Regions from separate parts of the Pseudoalteromonas sp. S1650 genome, predicted to be linked through region 3. Evidence: predicted binding sites of a transcription regulator. Region 3 holds the regulator's gene; each other region holds the start of a gene.

Region 1 (3,179 bases), on a different contig from region 3:
ACCTAGTGCAGGAGTTCTTTATAGGTGAAAATGAAGACGAGGGCGGTTTTGCACAGTCTTTTGATGAGCTAATGAGCTTTTATACAGACTCAGATGGTATTGTTCAAAACAGAATTGACAGTAAACAAACCCAGTTAGATGGCTTAGATGATGAGCGAATTGATTTTGCAAGAAAAATGGAGTCGTTAGAGTCTCGTTTATACGCACAGTACAATAGCATGGATTTACTTGTAGCCCAGATGAACTCAACCAGTAGCTATGTGCAAGCGCAGCTTGATAATATGCCAGGGGTTGTTAAGCAAAGTAAATAATTGATTAGTCTATTTTCTTATCGGTATTTAGGCGCCAACTCTTTTGGCGCTTTTTTGCTTTTGGTTCATAAACGATCTATTTAGTAAATATTTTACTTTGTTTGAATAGAAGTACAAAAACCAATTCACTATCTACAACCGCGACTTTATTTTTCACAGTTGATATAGCGCTAATAACGCGTTTATATAACTGAGTATGTCAAAAGCAACTAAACGAAAATTAGCGTTTAGTTGCTTTATATTTAGAAATAGCTTTTTGTGATTTACGCTGGTTGATTAACTCGGCCTGAGTTTTATCTCTCGCGTTTTTAAGTCTAGCTGTAGCGGCTAAAATTTTAGCTTGTATAGCTAATAACTCTTTTTCTTGAGGTGGTGTTTCACTCTCACACCAATGTTTTAACTCTTGGTCAATAGCTATTAACGTTTGGCTTGCCAGCTCAATATCTGTTTTATCTATGTGCTCTGATAATGCAATGAGTAATTCATTCAGAGCGTTATAATTCGGCATTATTGCTCAGCTTTAGGTATGCGCTCTTCGAGCGGAATAGAATCCCACCCTTCTTTTATTTCTTTAACGATACGGATAACATCATCTACTGCTGCAATGTCGTTGTTTACATTTGCTTCAGTTAACCTGCGTTGGCAAAAGTCGTACAGCGATAGTAGGTTGCTAGAGATATCTCCGCCATGCTCAAAATTGAGTGCATCTTGTAGAGCACCGAATAATAAAATGCAGGTAGAAATATTTTCACCTTTTTTTTCAAATTCTTTACGCTCAATAAAGCCTTTAGTTGCTGCTAAGCGTCCGATAATATTGCTGAAAATCAAATTGATCTGCTCATAAGGAGACATTTCATTAATGTTGCTAACGCTAACTTGACTGTACTTTTTTATCGATATATGTGCCATGAGAAAATCCTATATTAAAAACACCGATTCATAAAAATAGATAAGCAATATTAATGCCATTGATGTTATCTTTCTTTGAGCATTTCTATAGAGATTATAGCAACGAGTATAGAATATTTTAAAATTCAAACAGGCTAAATTTGTAAGTTAATTCTTTAGTATTAAATTTTAGTGCTAAGTGACTATTTTTTGGCGTTGATGTCAATAAATTGCCGCTTAGCGCTTGCATCCCTCCTAAACTCGCTTACAATTTAGAAATTAACTAACCTCGTGGTAACTGTGGTTCGCCAATAATGATCTTAATTTTAGACAATAATAATAATCGTGCGATAGGTTTACATGCAGCACTTACCTTCATTGGTGAAACTGCACAATTAGTTGATGAGACTACATTACAGTCTTTTTGTGAAAAACATCAACAGCAAGAGTGTATGGTCATTCTTGGTGCTTTACAGCAGCTAAATCACGAGGCTGTGATCAAACAGTTTCCTGCCATTCCGTTTTTATTAATTGGTGAAACACTCAAACCGTTACTAAGCATTGCAAATGTAGTAGGTTTAATTTGTGAGCCATTTAACCATGATGTAACTACTCAGCTATTGCATGATTGTCAGCAATATCAGCGCATGCTACCGAGTGACCACAAACAAGCTAAATCTAACAAATCATTTGATGGTTTAGTCGGTGAAACTGAAGCTGTAAAAGATGTGCGCTTTTTAATTGAGCAAGTAGCAAAAACCGATGCCAATGTGCTGATCTTAGGTGAGTCAGGCACAGGTAAAGAAGTTGTTGCACGCAACGTTCATTTACTCTCTAAACGCAATACCGGGCCATTTGTGCCGGTAAACTGTGGTGCTATTCCTGGTGAACTACTTGAAAGTGAGCTATTTGGCCATGAAAAGGGTGCCTTTACGGGCGCTATTTCTGCACGCAAAGGGCGTTTTGAATTAGCACAAGGCGGCACGCTGTTTCTTGATGAAATTGGTGATATGCCTTTGCAAATGCAGGTTAAACTACTGCGTGTGTTGCAAGAGCGTAGCTATGAGCGAGTAGGGGGTACTAAGCCTATTCAAGCAGATGTACGCATTATTGCTGCGACTCACCGCAACCTTGAAGAAATGATTGAAAAGGGCGACTTCCGTGAAGACCTTTTTTATCGCTTAAACGTGTTTCCAATTGAAAATCCTTCGCTTAGTGAGCGTGCTGACGACATTCCTCTGCTTTTAAAAGAGTTAATGCGTCGTGTGAACGAACAAAGTGGCACAACGGCCAAATTCACTGAGCGTGCGATTCAAAGCTTAAAAGAGCATGCGTGGCCGGGGAATATTCGTGAGCTTGCTAACTTAGTTGAGCGCATGGTGATCATGTTCCCTGATAAAGTGGTTGATGTGCCAGACCTACCAGCTAAATATCGTTATATTGAAGTTGATGCTTATGAGCCTGAGTACCCTGAAGAGTTGATGGAGCGAGATGCTTTCAACGATATTTTCAGTACCGGCTTTAGTGATTACGATGATGAAGAACCTGAAGTACCAGCAACAACGGTTGACTCAGGTTTACTCCCTGATGAAGGAATTGAGCTCAAAGAATACCTAGCTGAGCTAGAAATCAGCTTAATCAGCCAAGCATTAGAGCGCTACGATTATGTTGTTGCACGTGCAGCAGAAATTTTAGGTGTTCGCCGCACCACACTGGTCGAAAAAATGAAGAAATATAACCTAACGCGCGACTAAGCCGCGTTAGGTATCTTCCTCGGTTTTTCTTTTTAATATTCACTAATTATCTCAGCTTTTCTAAAGCAATCATTGCTATGGTCATTTACCATGCCACAGGCCTGCATGTGGGCATACACTGTCGTCGGGCCTAAAAACTTAAAGCCGCGCTTTTTTAAATCTTTGGCAAATGCTGTAGAGGCTTCAGTAATAGCCGGGTAATCCTCTAATTTATCAAGATTGTTTA
Region 2 (3,179 bases), on a different contig from region 3:
AAGTGCTTCTTAACATGGTGAGTCGTTATTTGCCTGAAAAGGAAAAAGAAACCGATGGCCCAATTGTTGCCGATCCATCGAGCATTAAGTTATTAGAACTTGCCAGTAAAGTAGCGCGCTCAGATGCCAGTGTCATGGTACTCGGCCCAAGTGGCTCGGGTAAAGAAGTGTTGGCTCGTTTTATCCACGATAAATCAAATCGTAGCGATGCTCCCTTTGTGGCTATTAACTGTGCTGCTATTCCTGAAAACATGCTTGAAGCAACCTTATTCGGTTACGAAAAAGGGGCGTTTACTGGCGCTATTCAAGCTTGCCCGGGTAAATTTGAGCAAGCTCAAGGTGGTACCATCTTACTAGATGAAATCACTGAGATGGATTTAGGCTTGCAAGCTAAATTACTGCGTGTACTTCAAGAGCGCGAAGTAGAGCGCTTAGGCGGTCGTAAAACCATAGAGCTTGATGTTCGCGTACTTGCTACAAGTAACCGAGATTTAAAAGAAGCAGTGAGCGAAAATCTATTTAGAGAAGATTTATATTATCGCTTAAATGTATTCCCGTTAATGTGGAAACCATTAGCCGAGCGTCCTGGCGACATTATTGTATTGGCAGAGCATTTAATAGAGCGTCATTGCCTGAAAAGTAAAGAGCCTATAGCTCAACTAAGTGAGGGTGCGAAACAAAAGCTGCTATCGCATGCTTGGCCAGGTAACGTACGAGAGCTCGATAACGTTATTCAACGGGCGTTGATATTATGCGATGGTAATAGTATTCATCAAGATGATGTCTTTATTGAAGAGTTGCTTACGGCGGATATCAAGCCAGTCGCTACGCCACCACACAACGCTCCGGTATATCAAGAACAGCCTGTTGAAGTTAATCTAGATACCGTACCGCAAGTGAGTGAGCAGGGTAATTATAAAGACGAGCTGAAAGACAAAGAGCATCGTATTATTTTAGAAACCTTAGCGCGTTGTAACGGTAAGCGTAAAGAGGTTGCAGAAACCTTAGGTATTAGTCCGCGCACGTTACGTTATAAACTGGCGCAAATGCGAGACTTGGGTATCGCCTTACCTGCATAAACTCCTTCCAAAAAGTTAGTCAAACAAGCTCACATTTTTGTGAGCTTGTTTGCTGTCAAAACTCTGACAAGTAAATTGTCTGTGTTAAGTTGTTGAAAATTCTCGTTTTATTTTGTGGCACGGTTTGTGCTTTATCAGTGCATAAGTAAACTGCATTGTCAGAGAGTATTATGAAAGTTCAAAACAGCGCATTATTTCAAGAAATGCAATCTATGGCTTCAGAAGTTGGTCGTGGTAACTCAATTAATAATTTACCAACACAAACTCAGCCAACTTCATCGGCACAGTTTGGTGATTTACTTACCAATGCACTTGATACAGTGAATGGCTTACAACAAGAAGCAAAACAAAAAGTAACCGCGCTTGAAATGGGCGATCGCAGTGTTTCACTTGCGGACGTAATGATTGCTTCGCAAAAGTCATCAGTTGCCTTTGAAGCGACGGTACAGGTTCGCAATAAACTTGTTGAAGCTTATAAAGAAATCATGAACATGCCTGTGTAACTAGGTAGTGGAGAATTATTGTGGCGCAATCTAATCAATCAACTGATCTAGCCTTAGCAGGCGGCGGTATCGATGCAACCGATACTGACGATCAACAAGAGCAAAAGTCAGGCTACCTAAGTGCCTTAAATGGTGTAGACGTTTTACGCCAGGCTACTTTAGTGATTGCTTTAGCAATCTGTTTGGCTATCGCAATTTTTATTATTATTTGGGCTCGTCAGCCAGATATGCGTCCGCTTGGCAAAATGCCAACGGAAGAGCTTATTCAAACGCTGGACTTCTTAGACGCTCAAAAGATTGATTACGAACTTGATGGTAACGTCATCTCTGTTGAAGAAGGTGAATACCAAAACATCAAATTATTGATGGCTCGTGAAGGCCTAGAGCAAGCGCCAAGCTCAGGTACTGACATCATCATGCAAGACATGGGGTTTGGTGTAAGCCAACGCCTTGAACGTGAACGTTTAAAGCATGGTCGTGAGCAACAGCTTGCACGTACCATCGAAGAGCTAAAAAATGTTACTCGCGCCAAAGTACTTTTAGCTATCCCAAAAGAAAATGTATTTGCTCGTCGTGAAAAACAACCTTCAGCGACGGTAGTACTAACCTTAAAACGCGGCCGTACGCTTGATGGTGAAGAAGTTGACTCAGTAGTTGATATTGTTGCCTCAGCAGTCCAAGGTTTATCGCCAGAGCGTGTTACTGTTACCGATCAAAATGGTCGTTTACTGAATTCAGGCTCACAAAACTCACTTGCTGCTCGCTCTCGAAAAGAGTATGAAATTGAGCGTAAGCGTGAAGAAGAATACTTAAATAAAATCGATAGCATCCTTATTCCAGTTGTAGGTTTAGGTAACTACACAGCGCAAGTCGACTTAAATATGGATTTTAGTGCAGTCGAAGAAACACAAAAACGTTATAACCCAGACTTACCCGCTGTGCGCAGTGAAACCACGTTCGAAGAAAACAACATTGGTGGTCTTGCTGTGGGCATTCCTGGTGCGCTAACGAATCAGCCGCCAGTTAACTCTAATATTCCTGAGGTCGCTGGCCAAGGTAGTGCAGGTTCAGCAACGAACCCAAGTCGTTCGCATAAAGAAGCAACACGTAACTACGAACTTGATACCACAATTTCGCATAAGCGCCAGCAAACCGGTGTTATCCGCCGCATCAGTGTGTCAGTTGCCGTTGATTATGTACCACAAGTAGGTGAAAACGGTGAAACAACTATGGTTCCTCGCTCTGTCGAAGCATTGTCAAATATTCGTCGCTTACTACAAGGTGGTGTTGGGTTTGATATGCAACGCGGTGATGCACTTGAAGTCGTCACAGTGCCATTTGTAAGACAAGATACAGGTGAAGCGATTGAAGTTCCACTTTGGGAGCAAGATTGGTTCATGAAGATGCTACGCTTAGCATTAGGTGCACTGGTTATCATCGTACTTATTGTCTTTGTTGTAAGACCTATGCTGAAACGTCTAATTTACCCAGACGATACACTAGAAGAATATGATGAAGATGCATTAAGTGCAGGTGTAGATATTGGTGATAGCACGCTAGATATGCTAAATAAAGACTTTGACTCTGCTGCTGTAGG
Region 3 (3,179 bases):
CAAAACAACGCGCGAAGAGACGCTTAACAACTTATTAGATGAATTTAGCATTCAACATATTCGCGATAGCCAAGGTATGGCACTGTCAGGTGGTGAACGACGCCGCGTTGAAATTGCACGTGCATTAGCCGCTAATCCTAAATTTATCCTTTTAGATGAGCCTTTTGCTGGTGTTGATCCTATTTCGGTGTTAGATATAAAGAAAATTATTGAGCACCTAAAAAATCGTGGTATTGGTGTACTTATTACTGACCATAATGTTCGAGAAACCCTTGATGTTTGTGAAAAAGCCTACATTGTTTCTCATGGGGAGCTAATTGCATCAGGGACACCTGAGCACGTATTAGCTGACCAAACTGTACGTGATGTTTATCTAGGCGAGCAATTCAGGCTGTAACCATTACGCCACCGACTAGAGCATCTGCTAGACTTATACAATGACAATAAATCGATAACAGTGTCTTCACCGTTACCGATAACTTAAAAAGGATTGTTAGGGATACATGAGGCAATCATTACAGCTGCGCATGGGCCAGCAACTTACAATGACTCCACAACTGCAACAAGCCATTCGCTTGTTGCAGCTCAGTACATTGGATCTCCAGCAAGAAATTCAAGAAGCGCTTGATAGTAATCCTCTGCTTGAAGTGGAAGAAGCGGATTACAACGAAGAAAGCATCGGTAAGAATGAGCAAAAAGCGGAGTCTGACGATGTACAAGTCAGCGCGTCTGCCGACGAAGCACCTAGCGAATTCGAGCAAGAAAGCAGTGATGCTCTGAGTAAGGATACGGTTAGCGATGACTTAGCTATGGATGTTACGTGGGATGAGTACATGAGTGCCGCCCCATCAACATCGTCTGGGCCAATGCCTGAAGACGAGTCTATTTACCAAGGTGCTTCAACAGAAACACTGCAAGAATATTTAATGTGGCAACTACAGCTCACACCATTTAGTCCTACCGATGAAGCGATTGCCGTTGCCATCGTTGAAGCTATCGATGACTCAGGTATTTTAACGGTTAGCTGCGAAGATATTGTCGAAAGCTTTAATCAAAATAATGATGAAGAAGAAATCGAACTCGATGAAGTTGAAGCTGTCTTAAAAAGAATACAGTTATTCGATCCAGTTGGTATCGGCGCGCGAAGTTTACAAGAGTGCCTGTGTATACAACTTCGTCAATTCGATGCCAATACGCCATATTTAGCTGAAACTAAAATGGTTTTATCTGAGCATATCGAATTATTAGCAAGTCGCGACTATCGCACTTTAATGAAAAAGACTAAGCTTAAAGAAAACGAGCTTAAAGAAGTGATGACGCTCATTCACAGCTTAAATCCTAAGCCTGCGGATAGCATAGTACGCGAAGAATCTGAGTACGTCATACCCGATGTATCAGTGAAAAAAGTGAAAGGCCGCTGGGTAGTCGAGTTAAACCCAGATTGTATGCCAAAAATTAGAGTGAATAGCCAATATGCAGCGATGTCTCGCTCTGTTAAATCAAGTAGCGACAGCCAATTTATTCGTTCTCACTTACAAGAAGCAAAGTGGTTTATTAAGAGCTTAGAGAGCCGTAACGATACTTTACTAAAAGTGACCAACTGTATCGTGCAACAACAGCAAGCTTTCTTTGAACATGGCCCAGAAGCAATGAAGCCAATGGTGCTAAACGATGTCGCTGAAATGGTCGAAATGCATGAATCGACGATTTCTCGGGTTACAACACAAAAATATATGCATACCCCAAGGGGAATTTTTGAGTTGAAATATTTCTTCTCAAGCCATGTCAGCACCGAAAATGGTGGTGAGTGTTCTTCTACAGCAATTCGCGCTTTAATCAAGAAGTTAGTTGCTGCAGAAAACTCGGTTAAACCATTGAGTGATAGCAAAATTGCAGATATATTGGCTGAGCAAGGAATTAAAGTAGCTAGACGTACAATTGCAAAATATCGTGAGTCTCTAGCAATACCTCCGTCTAATCAGCGTAAAAGTCTGATTTAGACGTTTTACATAGAAGGAAAATGCTTATGCAACTAAATTTAACTGGTCGTCACGTAGAAGTCACTGATTCATTAAGAGACTATGTAAACACTAAGTTCGCAAAACTAGAAAGGCATTTTGATCATATTAATAATGTTCATGTCATTTTAGATGTAGAAAAATTAAGCCAAAAAGCAGAAGCAACTTTACATGTAAACGGAGGCGAGTTGTTCGCTTCTACAGAACATCAAGATATGTACGCAGCAATTGACTCATTGATCGATAAACTTGATCGCCAAGTCATTAAGCATAAAGAGAAATTAGCTCGACATTAAATTATGAAACTTAGTTCACTTACTAATCAGGACTGCAGCAAAGCTGCGGTCCTTTTTAATAGCAAAAAAAGAATTCTTGAGTATATTAGCGAGTTAGCTCACCAGCAGTTTCCTCATTTATCTCAACAAGATATCCTAGATGCTTTTCTGAACAGGGAAAAGTTAGGTAGTACAGGTATCGGCCGAGGAATAGCTATTCCCCACGGTCGAATGAGTGGTGCTGATGAACCTCATGCATTTATTATTGTCAGTGAATCTCCCATCAATTTTGATGCGATAGACAATCGTCCCGTTGATATTTTTGTGGCACTCATCGTACCAGATGGCGATTGCCAGTTGCACTTGAAGACCTTGTCAACAATTGCTGATAGACTTAAAGATAAAGATTTTTGTAAACAGTTGCGAAGTGCTACAAGCGATCAGCAACTATTTCAAGTAATTGCATCAGAGGCATAAATGGAATTAATAATTATCAGCGGTCGCTCAGGCTCGGGGAAATCGGTCGCTTTACGAGTTCTTGAAGACTTAGGCTACTACTGTGTTGATAATATTCCTGTCAACCTACTGCCTTCGCTCGTGCGAAGTGTTTCTGATAATTATGACAAAATTGCCGTCAGTATCGACGTACGTAACTTACCGAAAGAGCAGCAAGAGTTTAATGATATTCTTGAGTACCTGCCAGGTTTTGCAAACCCAACACTATTCTACCTAGATAGTGATGACCAAACCCTAATTAAGCGCTTTTCTGAAACTCGCCGTTTGCATCCATTATCGATTGATTCTTTACCGCTTGATCTTGCCATTAAACAAGAAAAAATCCTGCTTGATGTGCTGATCACCCGCGCTGACTTTATGATTGATACCA
Region 4 (3,179 bases), on a different contig from region 3:
CAGGCTACTTTTTAAAGTCTTCACAGTTAAATCAGTCTCGTCCAAAGCGAGTTAGGCTCAGTCGAGAGCCGACCACTGTCAATAAGCAAGGCTTGATTGAACAAGTCTACAGCGCTATCCATAAAGCTAATGTGGTGCCATTTGGTATCGCCAACCCTGTGGCCGCAGCTCCAACAGATAAAGCGCTGGCACGAACAATGCGCCGAGTAATGACACTGGCAGGCGCATCGGCAATTAATTACGGGCCGATGGATGGCTTTGCACCACTTAAAAAACAACTCATTCATCGCTATCTGGACTTTGGTATTGGGGTTGATAGCGACGAATTAGTGATCACCAATGGTGCTCAAGAGGCACTGGCAATTGCCCTTAAGTGTGTCGCTAAACCCGGTGATGTTATTGCAATCGAGTCGCCTTGTTATTTTGGCATTATCGAGTTAATTGAAAGCTTAGGTTTAAAGGCACTGGAAATACCGCTGTGTCCTGATGAAGGAATATGGCTAGATGACTTGGCTCAAGCACTCGATGAGCATGATATAAAAGCCTGTGTGTTTTCTACCTCATTAAATAACCCTGTTGGCAGCTTTATGCCTGATGCCAAGCGTGAGCAATTAGTGGCACTGTTAGAGCAGCGTGATGTGGTACTTATTGAGGATGATGTTTATGGCGACTTACATTTTACGGCAAAGCGTGCGACGCCTGCACAGGCCTATTCAAAAAAGGGCTTAGTGATCACCTGCGCGTCGTTTTCAAAAACAGCCGCACCTAGTTACCGCATTGGTTGGATCATTGCCGGTAAGTTTGCAGAGCAAGCAAGGCGACATAAACGAGCGCTTAGTTGCTCTGCGCCACTTATAAACCAGTGGACCTTGTATGAGTTTATAGCCAGCGGTGAGTACGACCGTAACATTCGTTTGCTTAGACAGCGCTTAAGTACCAACAAAGAGCGTATGATTTGGTGCCTGCAGCAATATATGCCAAGTTGTGCGCGTATAAGTAACCCGCAAGGGGGCTGTGTTATCTGGGTTGACCTTGGTAGCCAATATGATGCGGTAAAGTTATTCCATTTGGCACTTGAGGCGGGGATCAGTATTACTCCTGGGTTGATATTCTCAGCGGGTAAAAAGTACCGTAGCTGTTTTCGCTTAAGTTATGGCTTGCCTTGGTCTGAAAACTTAGAGCAGGCGATTAAAACGTTATCGCAACTGACTGTGCTGGCCAAAAAATAAAAAAGCGCAGAGCAAGCTCTGCGCGAAAGGACCAAGTGTTTTGGTTCAGGGATGTTAATTCATTACTCTGCGTTCTGTTTGAAAGTAAATAGTTGATACTCTTTTAGTTCTGGTACTAGCACCACTAACTCTTGCTCTTTATGAGCGATATCAGCAAAGCTGCCGCATAATGCATCTGCTCGTTCTTCAAGTTGAGCTGCCTGTGTTTCTACGCGTGCTTCTATTTGTGCGCCCATGTTTTCCATACGTTGCTCAAACTCATCCATGTCGCCACCTGAACCTAAAAGCTCAGAACCTAGCGCAATTAAAATACTGCCCATCGATTGCATCATGGCTGACTCTACAGCCGATTCAATTTGCTCATCGAATTGGTCTTCAAAGTTTTGGCCAAATTTTTCGAAATTTTGCTGACCCATGGTAAACGCACCTTGCTGATAGAAGGCGTTTTGCACTTCTACACTGATATCGTCCATTAATTCTGAAATGTCGTTTAGGCCATCAATATTGAAAGCATTTGATACTTCTTCAATTGCTACGCCTGCTATTTTTACGCCATCAAGTGCGATATTGGCGACTTCAGGAAGTTGGCTGCGTAAGCTGTCTGAGTAATCTGCAATTGCTTGCTGTTGTGAAGCATCAAGCGACACGCTTTGACCATCGATATATAAAGTGTGTTGATCGATGATTTTCATAGTGCGATTATCGGCTGTGTATACTTCTAACTCGCTTGGTGTGATGCGTACATCATTTATAAATTCAACATCACACTGCTCACCGCTGAATGAAATATTTGTATCATTATCGTTATGAGCCATTGCGCTGGTAGCGATAAATAAAGAACTTACTAACAATAACTTTTTCATTTTTTTCTTTCCTGTTTGAAATGACACAAATACATAATCAAATTGAATGCCATAATTTATAAGTTCAATTAATTCAATGGTTTGATGTGTTTTTATGATTTTTTGAAAATTGCGGGGAATAATTTTTTAACCATTTTTTAGTCAAATTAACTAAAAAATACACATGCATAAATGACTTTTATCGAAACGATAAAAAACTCTCACTTTTCAGAAATCAAATTTAGCGCTATTTATTCACAATATTGACATATGACCTATTTAGCATGGGTGTATGGCTTTATTTTGGTGGTTTTTTAGATACTAAATTACTACTGAGCTTTTTAATCTTTGCCAATTCATCGAGCAAATTTTAATCTCAAGAATTGGTCTCAAACACTTTATGGAGTGGGTTGTGGGTAAGACATTTAGTTATGACGCGCTAGATGACGATTTTGTTGAAGACGAGTACGAAATGGTCGGGCGTAATCAACACGACAAGAAAAAGCAACGCGTTAAGAAGAAGTTGGAAGACTATCTTGAACAAAAACGCTTGCGCAGAAACTTAGGCGATGACGACTTTGACGAGTACTTGAACGACTAAGCATAAATTTAGATAAAGAGGCAATTTGCCTCTTTATTGCTTTTAGACTTTGTTATTTGCCCAGTGCAGCTGCGATGTCTGATTCGAGCTGTTCAGGCTTTGTCAGTGGCGCATATCGCTTAATGGCCTTGCCATTTTTACCAATTAAAAATTTGGTGAAGTTCCATTTTATTTTGCGGGTGATAAAGCCCGGTAACTCTGATTTTAGGTATCTAAAAACAGGGTGAGCATGTTCGCCATTCACATCGACTTTGCTCATCATTAAAAAGCTAACGCCGTAGTTAATGAGGCAGCCTTCTTTAATTTCCTTCGCGTCCCCAGGCTCTTGTTTACCAAATTGGTTACAAGGAAAACCAATTATTACTAAGCCTTGCTCATGATACTTTTCATGTAGTGCTTGTAAGCCTTCATATTGTGGAGTGAAGCCACATTTACTTGCAGTGTTTACAACAAGTACGACCTTGTTTTCAAAATCAGAAAAGTCAACGGTTTGGCCTTGTAGGCTGG

The links. Region 3 encodes sigma-54, which starts transcription at its own class of promoters, with help from an activator protein. Its sites were predicted from a motif close to GTTGGCACGNNNNTNGNNT; they were not measured.
Region 1: fliS (flagellar export chaperone FliS) is a predicted target of sigma-54. The motif match lies at 1,263-1,281, and genes of this name have one in related genera.
Region 2: fliE (flagellar hook-basal body complex protein FliE) is a predicted target of sigma-54. The motif match lies at 1,193-1,211, and genes of this name have one in related genera.
Region 4: CWB80_RS13605 (YggN family protein) is a predicted target of sigma-54. The motif match lies at 2,128-2,146, and genes of this name have one in related genera.

Annotation. Positions count from the first base shown of each region.
Region 1 is NZ_PNDF01000047.1:2,097-5,275, forward strand. Features, by position in the region: gene fliD (flagellar filament capping protein FliD) at 1-311, shown strand, start outside; gene CWB80_RS14475 (hypothetical protein) at 532-819, opposite strand; gene fliS (flagellar export chaperone FliS) at 819-1,220, opposite strand; gene CWB80_RS14485 (sigma-54 dependent transcriptional regulator) at 1,514-2,953, shown strand; gene CWB80_RS14490 (DNA-3-methyladenine glycosylase I) at 2,986-3,179, opposite strand, start outside.
Region 2 is NZ_PNDF01000047.1:7,231-10,409, forward strand. Features, by position in the region: gene CWB80_RS14500 (sigma-54-dependent transcriptional regulator) at 1-1,079, shown strand, start outside; gene fliE (flagellar hook-basal body complex protein FliE) at 1,250-1,582, shown strand; gene fliF (flagellar basal-body MS-ring/collar protein FliF) at 1,603-3,179, shown strand, end outside.
Region 3 is NZ_PNDF01000115.1:14,643-17,821, forward strand. Features, by position in the region: gene lptB (LPS export ABC transporter ATP-binding protein) at 1-397, shown strand, start outside; gene CWB80_RS21600 (RNA polymerase factor sigma-54) at 504-2,000, shown strand; gene hpf (ribosome hibernation promoting factor) at 2,027-2,314, shown strand; gene ptsN (PTS IIA-like nitrogen regulatory protein PtsN) at 2,318-2,770, shown strand; gene rapZ (RNase adapter RapZ) at 2,771-3,179, shown strand, end outside.
Region 4 is NZ_PNDF01000043.1:14,502-17,680, reverse strand. Features, by position in the region: gene CWB80_RS13610 (aminotransferase-like domain-containing protein) at 1-1,229, shown strand, start outside; gene CWB80_RS13605 (YggN family protein) at 1,292-2,092, opposite strand; gene CWB80_RS13600 (PA3496 family putative envelope integrity protein) at 2,484-2,672, shown strand; gene CWB80_RS13595 (glutathione peroxidase) at 2,725-3,179, opposite strand, start outside.